DNA from 4 places in the Salinicola sp. RZ23 genome. Region 1 is predicted to be linked to each of the others. Evidence: predicted binding sites of a transcription regulator. Region 1 holds the regulator's gene; each other region holds the start of a gene.
What was found. The regulator sigma-54, encoded in region 1, starts transcription at its own class of promoters, with help from an activator protein. The targets are predictions, from matches to a motif close to TGGCACNNNNNTTGCTNT.
Positions count from the first base shown of each region.

Region 2: the regulator sigma-54 is predicted to act here: its motif matches at 2,292-2,309, upstream of DOM67_RS02235 (P-II family nitrogen regulator).
Region 3: the regulator sigma-54 is predicted to act here: its motif matches at 1,878-1,895, upstream of DOM67_RS17355 (sugar phosphorylase).
Region 4: the regulator sigma-54 is predicted to act here: its motif matches at 2,393-2,410, upstream of DOM67_RS09415 (2,4'-dihydroxyacetophenone dioxygenase family protein).

Region 1 is NZ_PZJK01000012.1:124,650-128,799, forward strand. Features, by position in the region: gene lptC (LPS export ABC transporter periplasmic protein LptC) at 1-261, shown strand, start outside; gene lptA (lipopolysaccharide transport periplasmic protein LptA) at 258-788, shown strand; gene lptB (LPS export ABC transporter ATP-binding protein) at 820-1,545, shown strand; gene DOM67_RS12500 (RNA polymerase factor sigma-54) at 1,958-3,382, shown strand; gene raiA (ribosome-associated translation inhibitor RaiA) at 3,498-3,806, shown strand; gene DOM67_RS12510 (PTS sugar transporter subunit IIA) at 3,817-4,150, shown strand, end outside.
Region 2 is NZ_PZJK01000003.1:128-4,277, forward strand. Features, by position in the region: gene glnK (P-II family nitrogen regulator) at 1-253, opposite strand, end outside; gene DOM67_RS02230 (ammonium transporter) at 490-1,740, opposite strand; gene DOM67_RS02235 (P-II family nitrogen regulator) at 1,769-2,107, opposite strand; gene DOM67_RS02240 (accessory factor UbiK family protein) at 2,391-2,711, shown strand; gene DOM67_RS02245 (YifB family Mg chelatase-like AAA ATPase) at 2,928-4,150, shown strand, end outside.
Region 3 is NZ_PZJK01000017.1:88,031-92,180, reverse strand. Features, by position in the region: gene ribD (bifunctional diaminohydroxyphosphoribosylaminopyrimidine deaminase/5-amino-6-(5-phosphoribosylamino)uracil reductase RibD) at 1-1,068, opposite strand, end outside; gene nrdR (transcriptional regulator NrdR) at 1,210-1,689, opposite strand; gene DOM67_RS17355 (sugar phosphorylase) at 1,940-3,754, shown strand; fluoride riboswitch at 3,784-3,871, shown strand; gene crcB (fluoride efflux transporter CrcB) at 3,964-4,150, shown strand, end outside.
Region 4 is NZ_PZJK01000009.1:18,829-22,978, reverse strand. Features, by position in the region: gene DOM67_RS09425 (alcohol dehydrogenase catalytic domain-containing protein) at 1-990, opposite strand, end outside; gene DOM67_RS09420 (SDR family NAD(P)-dependent oxidoreductase) at 990-1,808, opposite strand; gene DOM67_RS09415 (2,4'-dihydroxyacetophenone dioxygenase family protein) at 1,819-2,346, opposite strand; gene DOM67_RS19990 (hypothetical protein) at 2,449-2,691, opposite strand; gene DOM67_RS09410 (sigma-54-dependent Fis family transcriptional regulator) at 2,617-4,150, shown strand, end outside.

The DNA.
Region 1 (4,150 bases):
GCCGATAACGGCAACCTGCTCACCCTCGAGGGCAACGCACGCCTGGTGCAGCCGACCAAGGCCTGGAGCCTGGAGACCCAGACCCTCCACTACGACAACCGCAGCGCGCACGCCTGGAGTGACACCTCCTCCGTCTTGCGTCAGCATAACCAGACCATGCGTGGCGATCGCTTCGACGCCTGGATCAACCAGAACCGCATGCGTCTGACCGATAACGTGCAGGGCCGCCTGCCACAGCAATCTGAGGATCAAGGATCATGAGGCGAGAACTCGGCCAACTGCTGGTCTTGACCGCACTGGGACTCTCCAGCCTGCCTGCCCTGGCGCTGGAGAGCGACGCCTCGGCGCCGATCGAGATCGCCGCCGACCAGCTCGAACTCGACGATCGCCAAGGCACCGCCGTCTATACCGGCAAGGTCGACATGCAGCAGGGCAGCATGCAGCTCAAGGCCGCTCGAGTGGAGATCAAGCGCGGCAAGAATGGCGAAGTCAGCCTGGTGACCGCTACCGGTGGCGGTGGCGAGCGCGCCTATCTGGAGCAGAAGCCCGCCCCCGACGAAGCCCTGGTCAAGGGCTGGGGCGACAAGATCATCTACCACGCCGCCGAGCGCCGGGTCGAGCTGATCGGTCACGCCGAACTGCACCAGGCACGCGACACCTTCGATGGCGCCTACGTCGAGTACTATCTCAACTCGCGCAGGGTCAACGCGCGCTCCAGCACCAGTGGCGACGGCAGCGGCGACGGCCGCGTGCGCATGACGCTCACGCCGCGCCAGCAGACGCAGTGACGCACCCTTTCGCGAGGCAAGGAATCCAGCGATGAAAACGCTAACGGCCGCCAATCTGGCCAAGAGCTACAAGGGGCGTCGAGTCGTCCACGACTTCAGCCTGACCCTGCGCCAGGGCAGCATCGTCGGCCTGCTCGGCCCCAACGGCGCGGGCAAGACCACCTCCTTCTACATGATCGTGGGGCTGGTCAAGTCCGACGCCGGCAGCGTGCACATCGACGATCGCGACCTGAGCCGCGCGCCGATGCACGAGCGCGCCCGCGCCGGCATCGGCTACCTGCCGCAGGAGGCCTCGATCTTCCGCAAGCTCAGCGTCGCCGACAACATCATGGCCATTCTGGAGACGCGCCGGGATCTCGACCGCGCCGGGCGCCGCGACCGCCTGGAGCAGCTGCTGGGCGATTTCCACGTCGACCATATCCGCGACAACCTGGGCATGTCGCTCTCCGGTGGCGAGCGGCGGCGGGTGGAGATTGCCCGGGCACTGGCCACCGAGCCCGCCTTCGTGCTGCTCGACGAACCCTTCGCCGGGGTCGATCCGATCTCGGTGGGCGATATCAAGAACATCATCCGCCAGCTGCGGGATCGTGAGATCGGCGTGCTGATCACCGACCACAACGTGCGCGAGACACTGGATATCTGCGACAACGCCTACATCGTCGGCGATGGACAGATCATCGCCGAGGGGCGCCCGGAGGCAATCCTCGACAATCAGCGCGTGCGCGATGTCTATCTGGGGCACGAGTTCCGACTCTAGACTCGAGACGCAAACTACCTGCGCTCGACAATTCGGCGTTAAAAATCGGCGGGATCGCCAGCCCGAGGTCGGCGCCCCCGTCAAAATGCTCATTTACACCCCGTAAACTGGAGCGCCAGACCGGTCCGTTTTCGCCGATTTTTGCCTTAGCTACGCGCCCCGGTATGGCCTTCGCTCGCCGACTTTGCGTACAAAGTCCAGCGTCGCGCCAAGGCCCTTCCGCCTCCCCAGCCCACTGCGTCACTCGCGGCGGGCGGCGCACCTCTCAAAGCCTCTGCACACCCAAGCCGAACGCACCGTGGCATATTTCTTGCATAAAGTTAGCGCTCAAAGCGTTGCATCCCACCGGGGCAGTCAGTAACGTAGGGTTAACCTATCGACGGCCACCGCGGCCCTTTCCCGTGTCCATGCCATGTCCATGAAACCTTCACTTCAACTGCGTGTCGGCGCCCAGCTGACAATGACGCCACAGCTGCAGCAGGCGATCCAGCTGCTGCAGCTGTCGACGCTCGATCTGCGCCAGGAGATCCAGCAGGCGCTCGAGGCCAACCCCATGCTCGAGCTGGACGAAGAGTATGCCGAGCAGGCGGCCAGCGAGACGCCCGAGGAGGAGTGGGCCAGCGATATTCCCGAAGAGCTCGCCCTCGACAGCGAGTGGAGCGACACCTATCAGGACATCGCCGCCAGCGCCGCCCCGGCCGGCGCCGACGAGTGGCCGGACCTGGAGCGCAACGCCGCCGGCACCACGCTCCACGACCATCTCGCCTGGCAGCTCGCCATGGGCGATTTCGATCCCCGCGAACGGCTCATCGGCGACTACCTGATCGACGCCATCAACGCCAACGGCTATCTCGAGGGCACCCTCGACGAGCTCACCGCGGGGCTGCGCGAGCAGCATTCGGAGCCGTGCACCAGCGCCGACCTCGAGCGCGTACTGCTGCGGCTGCAGCAGTTCGACCCCACCGGCGTGGGCGCCCGCGATCTGCGCGAATGCCTGCTGCTGCAGCTCGGCGCGCTGCCCGGCGATACCCCACTGCTGCCCCAGGCCAAGCGCCTGGTGCGCCAGTTCCTGGAGGCGCTGGCCGGCGACGACCGGCGCCAGCTCAAGCGCCGCCTGCGCCTCGACGACGACGAGCTCGACCGCGTCATCGCCACCATCCGCACCCTCGACCCGCGCCCCGGCCAGGCCTTCGACCACAGCCAGCAGGACTATGTGATCCCGGATCTGGTGGCACGCCTGACCCGCGATGGCTGGCGCATCGAGCTCAACGCCGAGGCGCTGCCGCGGCTGCGCATCCAGCCCGACTACGCCGCGCTGATCCGGCGCGCCGACAAGAGCGACGACAACACCTTTCTGCGCCAGCACCTGCAGGAGGCGCGCTGGCTGATGAAGAGCCTCTCCAGCCGCAACGACACCCTGTTGCGGGTGGGGCGCGAGATCATGGCGCGCCAGGTCGACTTCCTCGAGCGCGGCGAAGAGGCGATGAAGCCGCTGATCCTGGCCGACATCGCCACCAGCGTCGACATGCACGAATCCACCATCTCGCGGGTGACCACGCAGAAGTTCATCCACACGCCGCGCGGGGTGTTCGAACTCAAGTACTTCTTTTCCAGTCAGGTGGGGCAACGCGGCGAGAGCGACAGCGTCTCCAGCACCGCGATTCGGGCACGCCTGAAGAAGCTGATCGGCGAGGAGTCACCGCGCAAGCCGCTCTCCGACAGCAAGCTGGTGGAGCTGCTGGCGCAGGCCGACATCAGCGTCGCCCGGCGCACCGTGGCCAAGTACCGCGAGGCCATGGGCATCCCCGCCTCGAGCGAACGTAAGCGACTGTCTTGATTGGACTTTTAGAATTCACGCGAGCGCATGGCGATCAATCGTCCGCGATCCCTTTGCAGCGCGGAGAAAAGGGTTACAATCAGAGGTGCCACATAAGCCGCAACAGGAGCGCGCCATGCAAGTGAACGTCACCGGCCACCATGTCGAACTGACCGACGCCCTGCGGGACTACGTCGACGAGAAACTCGCACGTCTGGAGCGCCACTACGACAACATCACCAACGTTCAGGTGACGTTGAGCATCGAGAAAGAGCGTCAGCAAGCGGCCTGCACGCTACACGCAGCGGGCGGCGACATTCATGCCGAAGCCAGCGATATCGACATGTATGCCGCGATCGACGCCCTGACCGACAAGCTGGACCGCCAGCTGGTCAAACACAAAGAGAAGGCACAGGCCCGCGCGCAAGGCGCAGGCGCCCGCTAATTCCCCGATGATCACTCTGGAAACCATCCTGCCCCCCGAACGCACCCTCTACGGTGTGACGGGGGGCAGCAAAAAGCGTCTGCTGGAATTCTTCAGCACCTTCATCGCCCAGAATACGCCCAGCCTGGACAGTCAGGAGGTGTTCAGCCGCCTGATCGGACGCGAGCGGCTGGGCAGCACCGGCATCGGCAACGGGGTCGCCATCCCGCACGCCCGCAGCCCGCACTGCAAGACGCCGTTGGCTGGCTTCATGCGCCTCGAGGATGCCATCGACTTCGATGCCATCGATGGCGAGCCGGTGGATCTGGTGTTCGTGCTGCTGGTGCCGGAGGAGGCCGACGACG
Region 2 (4,150 bases), on a different contig from region 1:
TGCCGGTATTGGCGACCTTGGTGATGGCATCGATCACCTGGTCGCTCATGCTGTCGTCCACGGCCACTTCCAGCTTGATCTTGGGCAGGAAGTCGACCACGTACTCGGCACCACGATAGAGCTCGGTGTGGCCCTTCTGACGCCCGAAGCCCTTGACCTCGGTGACGGTGACGCCCTGCACCCCGATCTCGGACAGGGACTCTCGCACATCGTCCAGCTTGAAGGGTTTGATGATGGCGGTGACCAGTTTCATGGGGGAATTCTCCTCGCGTGCGTGGCGCTCTGTCTGAACGGATCGTCTCGTCGCGGTGTGCGGACGAGGCCTGTGCGAATGGGTGTAGCTCCAGGCTTGGCCCAGCCCTGGCCTAGCGCCTCTGACGACTGCCCGGCGACTCTCTCTATCTTAAACATACACCGCGATGGGCGGGAATGAAAAAAGGCCCCCCGAAGGGGGCCAGGGGAGCACGCCAGCTCACTCGGTGAATCGGCTCACTTCTTGCCGACATTGAATTCAGGATAGGCTTCCATACCGCACTCGGCGATATCGACACCTTCGTACTCTTCCTCTGCGGAGACGCGCAGTCCCATCACCGCCTTGATGATGCCCCAGACCACCAGACTGGCGATGAAGGTCCAGGCGAAGATCGAGGCAATACCCAGCAGCTGTGCGCCGAAGGACGCATCGCTATTGGAGAACGGCACCGCGATCAGGCCCCAGATACCCACCACGCCGTGCACCGAAATGGCGCCCACCGGGTCGTCGATCTTGAGCTTGTCGAGGGTGACGATGGCGAAGACCACCAGCAGGCCACCGACGGCACCGATCAGCGTCGCACCCAGCGCGGTAGGGGCCAGCGGTTCGGCGGTGATCGCGACCAGACCGGCCAGGGCGCCGTTGAGGGCCATGGTCAGGTCGGCCTTGCGGAACCACAGCTTGGCCAGGATGATCGCGGCGATCACACCACCGGCAGCGGCGGCGTTGGTGTTGACGAAGACCTGAGCGACCGCGTTGGCTTCGTCGACGTTGGAGACCATCAGCTCGGAGCCGCCGTTGAAGCCGAACCAGCCCAGCCACAGGATGAAGGTACCCAGCGTGGCCAGCGGCAGGTTGGCGCCCGGGATGGCGTAGATGGCGCCGTTCTTGCCGTACTTGCCCTTGCGTGCACCCAGCAGCAGCACGCCTGCCAGCGCGGCGGTGGCGCCACACAGGTGAACCACACCGGAGCCGGCGAAATCCTGGAAGCCGGCGGCGTCGAGGAAGCCACCGCCCCATTTCCAGTAGCCCTGAACCGGGTAGATGAAGCCGGTCATGACCACTGCGAAGGCCATGAACGCCCATAGCTTCATGCGTTCGGCCACGGCGCCGGAAACGATCGACATGGCGGTCGCGACGAACACCACCTGGAAGAAGAAGTCGGAGCGGGCCGAGTAGTAGACGTCGCCGCCGCTGCTCATCACGTCACTGACGCTGTGCTCGGCACCGATCAGGAAGCCCAGGCTGGGGATGACGCCGCCGCTCTCGCTGGAGTACATGATGTGGTAGCCGACCAGCAGATACATGGTACAGGCGATGGCATAGAGGACGACGTTCTTGGTCAGGATCTCGGTGGTGTTCTTGGCGCGCACCAGGCCGGCCTCGAGCATGGCGAACCCCGCCGCCATCCACATCACCAGCGCCCCGGTCACCAGGAAATAGAAGGTGTCGAGCGCATAGGAAAGTTGTACGACTTGATCGTTCATTCTGTGTGTCTCCTCGTTCCGCGCCGTTTTATACGGCGTCGGCCCCGCGTTCCCCGGTGCGAATCCGGATGACGTCTTCGAGTGGCGTGACGAACAGCTTGCCGTCACCGATCTTGCCGCTGTTGGCGGCCTCTCGGATGGCGTCCAGTACCCCGTCGACACGATCGTCTTCGACGGCGACCTCGATCTTCACCTTGGGCAGGAAGTCGACGACGTATTCCGCGCCGCGATAGAGTTCGGTGTGGCCTTTCTGACGGCCGAAGCCCTTTACCTCGGTGACCGTGATGCCCTGGACGCCGTTATCGGCCAGCGCCTCACGTACGTCATCGAGCTTGAAGGGTTTGATGATGGCGGTGATGAGCTTCATCCCTTGTCTCCCGTAGTCGGCTTGCGCCTGAACGGACCACGCAGAAGCCATGCCAGTTGGTGATAACGTCTTTACAATCATTCACTTATTTCTTGTCTTGAAGGTTGTCAGGTCTGCCATGGCGAGCGTGCCTCGGTTGTCCGCACCAAATTGATGCGCGGTGCGTGGTCCGCTGCACTGAGAAAGAGCGGCGGCCGGGCCATGGCGTCGGCAGGCATCCGGCGCGCGCCGGTGGCGCAGTTTGCGTATGCTGAAGGGCAGTCACGAATCAGGAGATCACACCATGTCGACACACGACCGTTTCGAGCGTCTGGCCAAGCAGCTCGGCGACAAGCTGCAGGGCGCCTCCCAGGCCCCGGGCGACATCCAGCGCAACGTCCAGGGGGTGCTGCGCGGCGCCATGGAGCGCATGGATATCGTCTCGCGCGAGGACTTCGACATCATGATGGACGTGCTCACCCGCACCCGGGAGCGGGTCGAGGCGCTGGAAACGCAGGTGGCGGCGCTCGAGAACGCCCTGCACAGCGAGCGCGCCTCCCAACCCGACACGGCGGCGCTGGCTGAGGACGATACCGACGGCAGCCGCGATGGCGCCCAGCCCTGAGTGGGGTGATGGTCAGCCTTGAGCGGGGTGATGGACAGCCCTGGGCGGGTTGATCGACACCCCTGAGCGGCGTCTTGACTCACCCGCGCTAAAGGGCCGGGCGGTAAAGGCGATAACAGGATAATCGGCCCCTTATCCTGTCCGGGCCGGCGGTGACGAGCCGCCGGTCCGCCTGTGTCCCGGGCATCCGCCGGGACGCGCCGTCACGGAGGCGACATGAGCCTAGCCATCGTGCGCACGCGCGCCAGCCTCGGGCTGGAGGCGCCGCAAGTGCTGATCGAAGTGCACCTCAGCAACGGCCTGCCGGGGGTGACTCTGGTGGGGCTGCCGGAGACCGCCGTGCGCGAGAGCCGCGAGCGGGTGCGCAGCGCACTGCTCACCGCCGGCTTCGAGTTCCCCACCCGTCGTATCACCCTCAATCTGGCGCCCGCCGACCTGCCCAAGGATGGCGGCCGCTTCGACCTGCCGATCGCGCTGGGGATCTTGATGGCCTCAGGCCAGATACCGGTAGAAGCGGCGCAGCAGCTGGAGGTGATCGGCGAGCTGGCGCTGGATGGCACGCTGCGCCCGGTCACCGGTGTACTGCCGACGGCGCTGGCTGCGCGGGCCGCCGGGCGGGGGCTGATCGTGCCCTCGGCCAACGCCGACGAGGCGGCGTTGGCCGAGGGGTGCCAGGTGTTCGCGGCGGCGCATCTGCTGGCGGTGGTGGGGCATCTGCTGGGCCGCGAGCGGCTCGCGGCGCACCAACTTGGGACACCGCCGCGCGCCGAGATGGTTCAGCCTGACATGGCCGATGTCAAAGGCCAGCACCAGGCGCGCCGGGCGCTGGAAGTGGCTGCGGCCGGTGGTCACAACCTGCTGCTGGCGGGTCCGCCGGGCACCGGCAAGACCATGCTGGCGAGCCGGCTGGCCGGCATCCTGCCGCCGCTGAGCGGTGACGAGGCGCTGGAGGTGGCGGCGGTGCGCTCGGTGTGCGGGCTCTCGATCATGGATCGCTGGGGCCAGCGCCCGTTTCGTAACCCGCATCACACCTCGAGCAGCGTGGCGCTGGTGGGCGGGGGCTCCAAGCCGCGCCCCGGCGAGATCTCGCTGGCGCATCACGGCGTGCTGTTCCTGGATGAGCTGCCCGAGTTCGACCGCCACGTGCTGGAGGTGCTGCGCGAACCGCTGGAGTCGGCCCAGATCCTGATCTCGCGGGCCAATCACCAGCGCCGTTTTCCGGCCCGATTCCAGCTGGTGGCGGCGATGAACCCGTGCCCCTGTGGCCACCTTGGCGATCCGCGCCAGCGCTGCCACTGCAGCCCGGCGCAGATCCAGCGCTATCAGTCGCGGCTCTCCGGGCCGCTGCTCGACCGTATCGATCTGCAGGTGGAGGTGCCGGCGCTACCGGCTACCCAGTTGACCGACCAGACGCCGGGCGAGTCCTCGGCCAGCGTGCG
Region 3 (4,150 bases), on a different contig from region 1:
GTCGCCCACGGCACGGATCTCGTCGATCTCGAGCCGACGCTGCTGCTGCATGCTGTCGATCCCGGGCAGCGCGAACAGCGGGCGCGCGCCACTGCCCAGCAGCGTCGGCGCCACGAACAGCTCGAGACGATCGATCCAGCCGGCATCGAGCAGCGCGCCGGCCAGGGTGGCGCCGGTTTCCACCAGCACCTCGTTGCACGCTTCCCGTGTCGCCAGATGGCGCAGCGCCGCCTCGACGTCGACCCGCCCGGCGCGGTCGGCAGGTAGCGTCACCACCTCCGCCCCGGCGGCTTCGAGACGTTCACGCCGGGCGTCTTCAGCGCCGGCGACGGTGAGCACCAGGGTGCGCCCCGGCTGGCTCAGGCAAGCCGCCGCCAGCGGCAGGCGCAGATGGCTGTCGAGCACCACCCGCAGCGGCTGGCGGCGCACGATCTCGTCAGCCTCGTCGAGCTCGAGCTGATCGGCGCGCAGGGTGAGCCGGGCATCGTCGAAAATGATCGACTCGACCCCGGTGAGAATCGCACTGGCGCCGGCGCGCAGACGCTGGACCTGGCGCCGCGCCGCGGGTCCGGTGATCCACTGCGACTCGCCGCTGGCCATGGCGGTACGCCCATCCAGGCTCATTGCCATCTTCAGCGTGACCCGCGGCAGCCCCTGCTGCATGCGCCGCACGAACCCCGGGTTGAGCGCCTGCGCCGACGGTTCGAGCAGACCCACCTCCACCGCGATGCCGGCCTCGCGCAGTTGGGCGAAGCCGCGCCCGGAGACCGCCGGGTTGGGGTCCTCCATCGCCGCCACCACCCGCGCCACCCCGGCCGCGATCAGCGCCTGGCTGCAGGGACCGGTGCGCCCGGTGTGCGAGCAGGGTTCCAGGGTGACGTAAGCCGTGGCACCACGGGCGGCCTCACCGGCCTCGGCGAGGGCATTGATCTCGGCGTGGGCCTCACCGGCACGGCGATGGAAACCCTCGCCCACCCTCTTGCCAGCGTTGACGATCACGCAGCCGACCCGCGGATTGGGGTCACAGGTGTAGTGGCCGCGCCGCGCCAGGCGCAGAGCACGACTCATCCAGGCGATATCCGCCGCCTCGGCGGCATCGGCTGGCTCGAGATCGGAGGGCGTGACAGAGGGGGCATCGGACATCGGCATTTCTCGCGGAAGTAGCAAGGCCGGCAGCCGCTGCCGGCCAGGGTGGTCGGGGAGGATCGATCAGCGCTTGGCGTCGCTCGGCGACTTCGGCTCCTGGGCCAGGCGGTCGATCTCGGCGCGGAACTCATCGAGATCCTGAAAGCGGCGATAGACCGAAGCGAAACGGATATAGGCCACGTGATCGAGCCGCTTGAGCATCTCCATCACCTCCTCGCCGACCTCCCGCGCTTCCACCTCACGGTCACCGCGCGCGCGCAGACGCTGGCGGATCCGCTCCACCGCCGCCTCGAACGACTCAACGCTGACCGGGCGCTTCTCCAGTGCCAGCGACATGCCGGCGCGCATCTTCTGCTCGTCGAAACTCTCGCGCGAGCCGTCCGCCTTGATCACACGGGGCATCACCAGCTCGGCGGTCTCGTAGGTGGTGAAGCGCTCACCGCAGGCGGCACACTGGCGACGCCGACGCACCTGATCCCCCTCGGCGACCAGGCGCGAGTCGGTCACCTTGGTATCGTGGGTACCGCAAAAAGGACAATGCATCGGTGGTTCACTCGTCGGCGCGGACAGCGCCGGGGCCTGTCCGCGACTTTGACTATCGACTGTAGACTATCCATCGGTGATGGCAGACGTGCCGGGCGCGGCTGGCATCCGTCATCGGCTTATCCGCGCAGTGTAACGGTTTGCACAAGATACCGGAAACACGGTGATTTTCATGTTTCTTTCCCTGTTGGCCCGAGTTCTGCAAGGATAACGTCAAGGACCCGTTTCGCCGTCACGTCAGGAACCGCCCATGCCCAGTCGCGCCGCCAACTACCCTGCCCTGTCCGAAGACGCCTTTCTCGCCCGCGCCGGCGCCAGGCTCGAGGAGGTCTACGGACCGCGTCGGGACGAGGTCCTGCGGCGCCTGACCACCCTGCTGGCGCACCACGACGGTGCACTCGACCACCAGCCGCGTCCAACCTGGAGCGAACGCGACCAGATCCTGATCACTTACGGTGACAGCCTGATCGACGGTGAGCGTCCGCCGCTGGAAGTGCTCGACGACTTTCTCGCCACCCGTCTCAACGGCGTTTTCAGCGGCCTGCACATCCTGCCCTTCTTCCCCTGGAGCAGCGATGATGGGTTCGCGGTGATCCACTACCGCGAGGTCGACCCCAAACTGGGCGAGTGGCAGGACATCCGCCGCCTGTCCTCACGCAGCGATCTGATGGTGGACCTGGTGATCAACCATGTCTCACGCGACTCGCTGTGGTTCACCGACTATCTGGCGGGTACCCAGCCCGGGCGCGACTACTTCATCGAGATGGACCCGCAGACCGATCTCTCCCAGGTCACGCGCCCGCGCAGTTCGCCGCTGCTGGTGCCGGTCTCGACCCGACGCGGCACGCGCCACCTGTGGGCGACCTTCTCCGAGGACCAGATCGACCTCAACTTCGCCAACCCGGACGTACTGCTCGAGTTCGTCGGCATCCTGCTGTTCTATGTCCAGCAAGGGGCGCGGATCATCCGCCTCGATGCCATCGCCTATCTGTGGAAAGAGGTCGGCACCCGCTGTATCCATCTGCCGCAGACCCACGCCATCGTCCGCCTGCTGCGGGCGATCCTCGATTACGTGGCACCGGGCACGCTGCTGATCACCGAAACCAACGTGCCCCACGCCGAGAACATGAGCTACTTCGGCCTGGAGAGCACGCCGGCTGGCGCATCGGCCGCCGAGAGCGACGACGTTCCCGCCAGCGACACGGCGACGCCCGACGAAGCCCACATGATCTATCAGTTCACGCTGCCGCCGCTGCTGCTGCATACCCTGACCAGCGGCGATGCCAGCGCGCTGGCGGACTGGGCACGCTCGCTGCCGCCGCTGCCCGCCGGCTGCACCTACTTCAACTTCACCGCCAGCCACGACGGCATCGGGGTGCGCGCGCTGGAGGGGCTGCTGCCGCCCCATGAGGTCTCGCTTCTGCTCGAACTGATGCACCGCTTCGGCGGCTACGTCAGCATGAAGACCAACGCCGATGGCAGCGACTCGCCCTACGAGATCAACATCACTTACTTCGACGCCATGAAGGGCACCCGCCGCGGTCCCGATGCGTGGCAGGTCGAGCGCTTTCTGTGCAGCCAGAACCTGATGCTCGCGCTGCAGGGCATCCCAGGGGTCTATCTGCACTCCCTGACCGCGACGCTCAACGACCACGAAGGGGTCGAGCGCAGCGGTCGGCTGCGCTCGATCAACCGCCATCACTGGGTCAAGGAGGAGCTCGACGAGCTGATCGACAGCCGCAGCACGCCCACCCGCGAAGCCTTCACCTCGCTCAAGCGCCGGCTCAATATCCGCGCCAGCGAGCCCTGCTTCCACCCCGAGGCGCCGCAGCGCGTGCTCGACACCGGGCCGGGACTGTTTGCCATCGAGCGCGGCCCGCTTGCCAGCGGCCGCCGGCTGCTGGCGATCTACAACATCAGCGACAAGCGTCAGCCGCTGGAGATCGAGGCGCTGGCGAGCGGCGAGTGGTACGACGTGCTGAAGGATGGCAAGCGCTGGAATCCGCACCCCGAAGAGCGCGAGATCCTGCGACCCTACCGCAGCCTGTGGCTGGTCCAGCCGTGACTTGCCGCGGCTGTCACGGCTGGCTAGAGTAGCCCCCGGGAGATGGCATTCCTCCCGCGGCATGGGCTCCGCCGCCCCGGCCGCGAACCGCAGTCCGCTGATGATGCCTGCCAACGCACCCGAGGTGTGTCCTGCGCAGGCTTCACGCTCCCGCGCCTACCGCCCGCAGGATACTTTTCGTCTGCCGAGATCGACGAGGAGCGCAACACATGTGGATTTCGATCGCCGCCATCAGTCTGGGCGCCGCCATTGGCGCCAATCTGCGCTGGTGGCTGGGCGCGCACTACAATGGCTACTTCCTGCACATTCCCCCGGGCACGCTGATCGCCAACCTGCTGGGAGCGTGGCTGATCGGCATGGCCCTGAGCTTCTTTCAGGACTCGTCGCTCAGCGTCG
Region 4 (4,150 bases), on a different contig from region 1:
GAGCACCTTGCATTGGCGAGTACGGCTTTTCAGGGCCTCGAATACCGTTGGCACGTTGGCGAGCGGCACCGTCTCGGTGATCAGATGACGCGGTTCGACCGCGCCGGCATCGAGCACATCCAGGGCACTTTCGTATTCACGTCGGGAGAAGAAGGCAGCGGTCTGCAGGCGTATCTCCTTCGACAGAGCGGCGAAGGGCACGAACGCATCCGGCCGGGTGCAGAGGCCGAGAAGCAGAATGGTGCCGTGGGGCCTGACCTGTTCGATGGACTGGGCAATCAGCCCGGGCACGCCGGCACACTCGAAGACGATATCCGCCTCACCGCCGAGCTGGCGTGTGGCCGCGGCCACCGGCTCATCCGGCGCACAGACGAAGCCGGTAGCGCCCATCTCACCGGCCCGCGCCTCCTGATAACGGGCGATATCCTGGACCACCACCTGCTTTGCCCCGAAGCGGCGCGCCCAGAACGCGACCGCCAGGCCGATGGGGCCGGCGCCGATGATCAGCACGCGATCACCGGGGCGCATCTCGGAAAGGCGAACCCCGTGGAGCGCCACCGCCAGCGGCTCGACGATCGCCCCGTCACTCGTGCTCACGCCCTCGGGCAGCGGGATGCACTGGCGCGCTGCAGTGGCCGCATACTCGCCATACCCCCCACCCTCGAGCACCATCTGCTGACACCAGGCCGGCTCCCCGGAGAGGCAGGAGAGACAGCGCCCGCAGCTGCGAAACGGCATCACCGAGACCCGTTGCCCCGGGCGCAATGTCGTCACCTCGTTGCCGCAGGCGACGATCTCGCCGGCGTACTCGTGGCCCAGCACATCTCCAGGGCAGAGGCCGAACACGGCATCTTCGGTCATGTGCAGATCGGAGCCGCAGATGCCGCAGCGCTGCACCTCGACGACCACCTGGTCAGGGCTCGGCGTGGGGTCGGGCAGCTCCCGGATCTCCAGCGGCCGATGCAATTCGTTGAAGACGGCAGCACGCATCAGCCGACCCTCCCCAGTGAGGTCCCGCCATCGATGACCAGTTGCGCCCCCGTCATGTACGAGGAGGCATCCGAGGCCAGATAGAGGGCGAGCGCCTTGATCTGCTCGGGTTCCGCCAGTTGCCCCAGCGGCACCTTGGCATCCCAGCTCCGGCGCACCTCCGGATCCTTCAGCCAGCCGCCGCCGATATTGGTGACGAAGCCACCCGGCGCGATGGTATTGACGCGAATGCCGAACTCGGCGAGCTCCAGCGCCAGCTGGCGCACCATATGGGAGACACCGGCCTTGGCCGGCATATAGGGCAGCCCCACCACCGGCTCGGTGATGATGGCGGCATTCGACGAGGTGACGACGATGGCACCGCGGCGCTGGGGCTTCATGTAGGTCGCCGCCAGGCGCAGGGTATTGAAGGTGCCGGTCAGATTGATCGCGATCGTGCGATCCCAGCGCTCGGGGTCGAAGGTATCGACCTGCCCCTCTTCGTTGCGCCAACCACCCGGGTTCCAGAACCCGGCGCCGGGGTCGACCCCCGCATTGGCGAAGACGATATCCAGGCCGTCGAAGCCCCTTACATGAGCCTCGAACACCTCGGCGCTCTGCGCCCTATCGGCCACATCGAGGGCCTGTGCCTGCACCGTGAAACCCTGCTCCCTTAGCCTCGCCGCTTCACGCTCCGCGGCGTCGATATCGATATCCGCCAGGGTGACGCTGGCACCGTTTTCCGCCAGCACCTCGACATAAGCCAGCCCCAGACCCGAGGCGCCACCTGTAACCAGCGCCGAACGCCCCTCGACGCTGAACTGTTCGAAAAAGCGCATGGGCATTCCCTCACAGAAACAGCTGTTCGTTGATGGGAATGCCGTGGGCTTCGCAGTAGGTCACGTAGTGATTGATGAACCAGAAAACGTCCAGGGTCTCTGCCCATTCGCCCTGTTCATCGAAGAACTCATTCGCCCCCTGCATCCAGAACAGCGCCTTCATGCCGTTCGGCTCGTCAGTCACCAGGGTATGCGCCTGGCCGGGCATTTCGGTGATGAATTCGCCGGGGCCGCAGACCCAGTCGTACTCCAGATAGCGGAAAGTCCCCTCCATGCCCACTGCCCAGACCATGCCACGGTGGCGGTGCGTACCGATCACGCCCGGGCCCTTGATCCACAGGATATTGCAGTAGACGTTGTTGCGAACATCGAACGCGAGATGGCGAATTGCGGCGTTATCGCCAAAGGGAACCCAGGGGCTCTCCGCCTCCGAGAGTCCGACATAGCTCCCCTCGCGCCCGAAGCGATCCTGCATCGCTTTCATCGGTTCCGGTACTTCGACGATGCGATAAGCCGTGCTGGCAGGTGCGTTGGACATGGTCTTTCTCCTCTCATGATGGAATCGGTCTGCTTCCCATCAACACGGAGCAAGCCACATGCCATCGACGTACAGGCGTAGACCTATGTCTAGGTACGCCGTCTAAGCCGCCGCAAGATAAGCAAAAAACACCCCACTCAAAAGACCAATGGATAACGGCGGCACGTCGCGCATTTTATTAAGATTGATAAAATTCATCATTTTTATAAAAAACGACAGATGAAAATCGAAAATCACGCCCATTTTCTGCGACTTTGGTAGGGTAAATTCATGCCAAGGAAACTGCGTCTCTCGGAAATAACGGAAATAACTGATCAAGAAAAATCTATAAAAGATACGCTGCATGCCGGAGATCCGCCGACGTTATACGACCTGACAGAGAGCTTGCGATTTACGCCCAACGATGGCCGGATCTGGTTCGATACCCGCCGCATGTTGCTGTTCGGCGCCCACTCCTTCGGCGCCCTGCGGCGCGAGCTGATCGAAACCCTGGGCCCTGCGGGGGCACGCGACCTGCTGATGCGCGTCGGCTTCTCGGCCGGCGCCTCGGATGCCGCCTTCGTGCGCAAGCACTGGGCGGATAGCGACGATGCTGGGGTGTTGAGTGCGGGTGAGCGCTTGCACGCGGTGATGGGCATGGTGAAGGTCGAGACCATCCGCCGCGACCATGACATCCCCAACGGCACCTTCAATGCCGAGTTCCTGTGGCACGACTCCGTCGAGGCCGCCGAGCACCTCAAGGCGCACGGGCTCTCCGCGGAACCGGTGTGCTGGATGCAACTCGGCTATGCCAGCGGCTATGCCAGCGCCTTCTACGGCAAGCGCGTGATCTACCGGGAGCTCGAGTGCGCCGGCTGCGGCGCCGCGCACTGCCGGATCGTGGGGGAGACGACCAGTGAGCGCATGGAAGCGAACGACGATCTCGACTGGCTGCGGCTCGACCGCCAGCGGCTGCCGACCGCCGCAACATCGAGCCGAGCCACACGCCGGCCCCCCGCAGCGCCCTCTTCCGCGCCCCGGGGGGCCGCCACCAGGGCCAATGCCCCTGAAAGCAACGTCCCTGAAAGCAACGCCCAGCAGATCGTCGGTGTCTCGGCTGCTGTCAGCATCGCCCTGCAGAAGATCGAGCGGGTCGCCCCCACGCCGGCCACGGTGCTGCTCAACGGCGAATCGGGGGTGGGCAAGGACCTCTTCGCCAACGCCCTGCACCGCAGCAGCCTGCTGGCCGAAGGCCCCTTCGTCGCGCTCAACTGCGCGGCGATTCCCGATACGCTGATCGAAGCCGAACTGTTCGGCGTGGAGAAAGGCGCCTTCACCGGCGCCGAGCGCAGCCGCCCCGGGCGCTTCGAACGCGCCGACGGCGGCACTCTGTTTCTCGACGAGATCCCCTCGCTGAGCCTGGAAGCCCAGGGCAAGCTGCTGCGCACGCTACAGGATGGCGAGATCGAACGGGTCGGTGGCAGCCAGCCGATCCGGGTCGACGTGCGTATCGTCGCCGCCGCCAACAGGGATCTGTTCCAGGAGGTGCAGGCCGGGCGCTTCCGCGAGGACCTCTACTACCGCCTCAACGTCTTCCCGATCCGACTGCCGCCACTGCGGGAGCGACGCGACGATATTCCGCTGCTGGTCGAGCACTTCTCGCGCCACTACGCCGAGCGCTACCGGAAAGCGATCACCGGCCTGACGCGCAAAGCCTCCGATGCCCTGCTCGCCTACGACTACCCCGGCAATGTGCGCGAGCTGCAGAACCTGGTGGAGCGCGGGGTGATCAACGCCCTGGATGGCGGGCCGATCGACGCCTTTC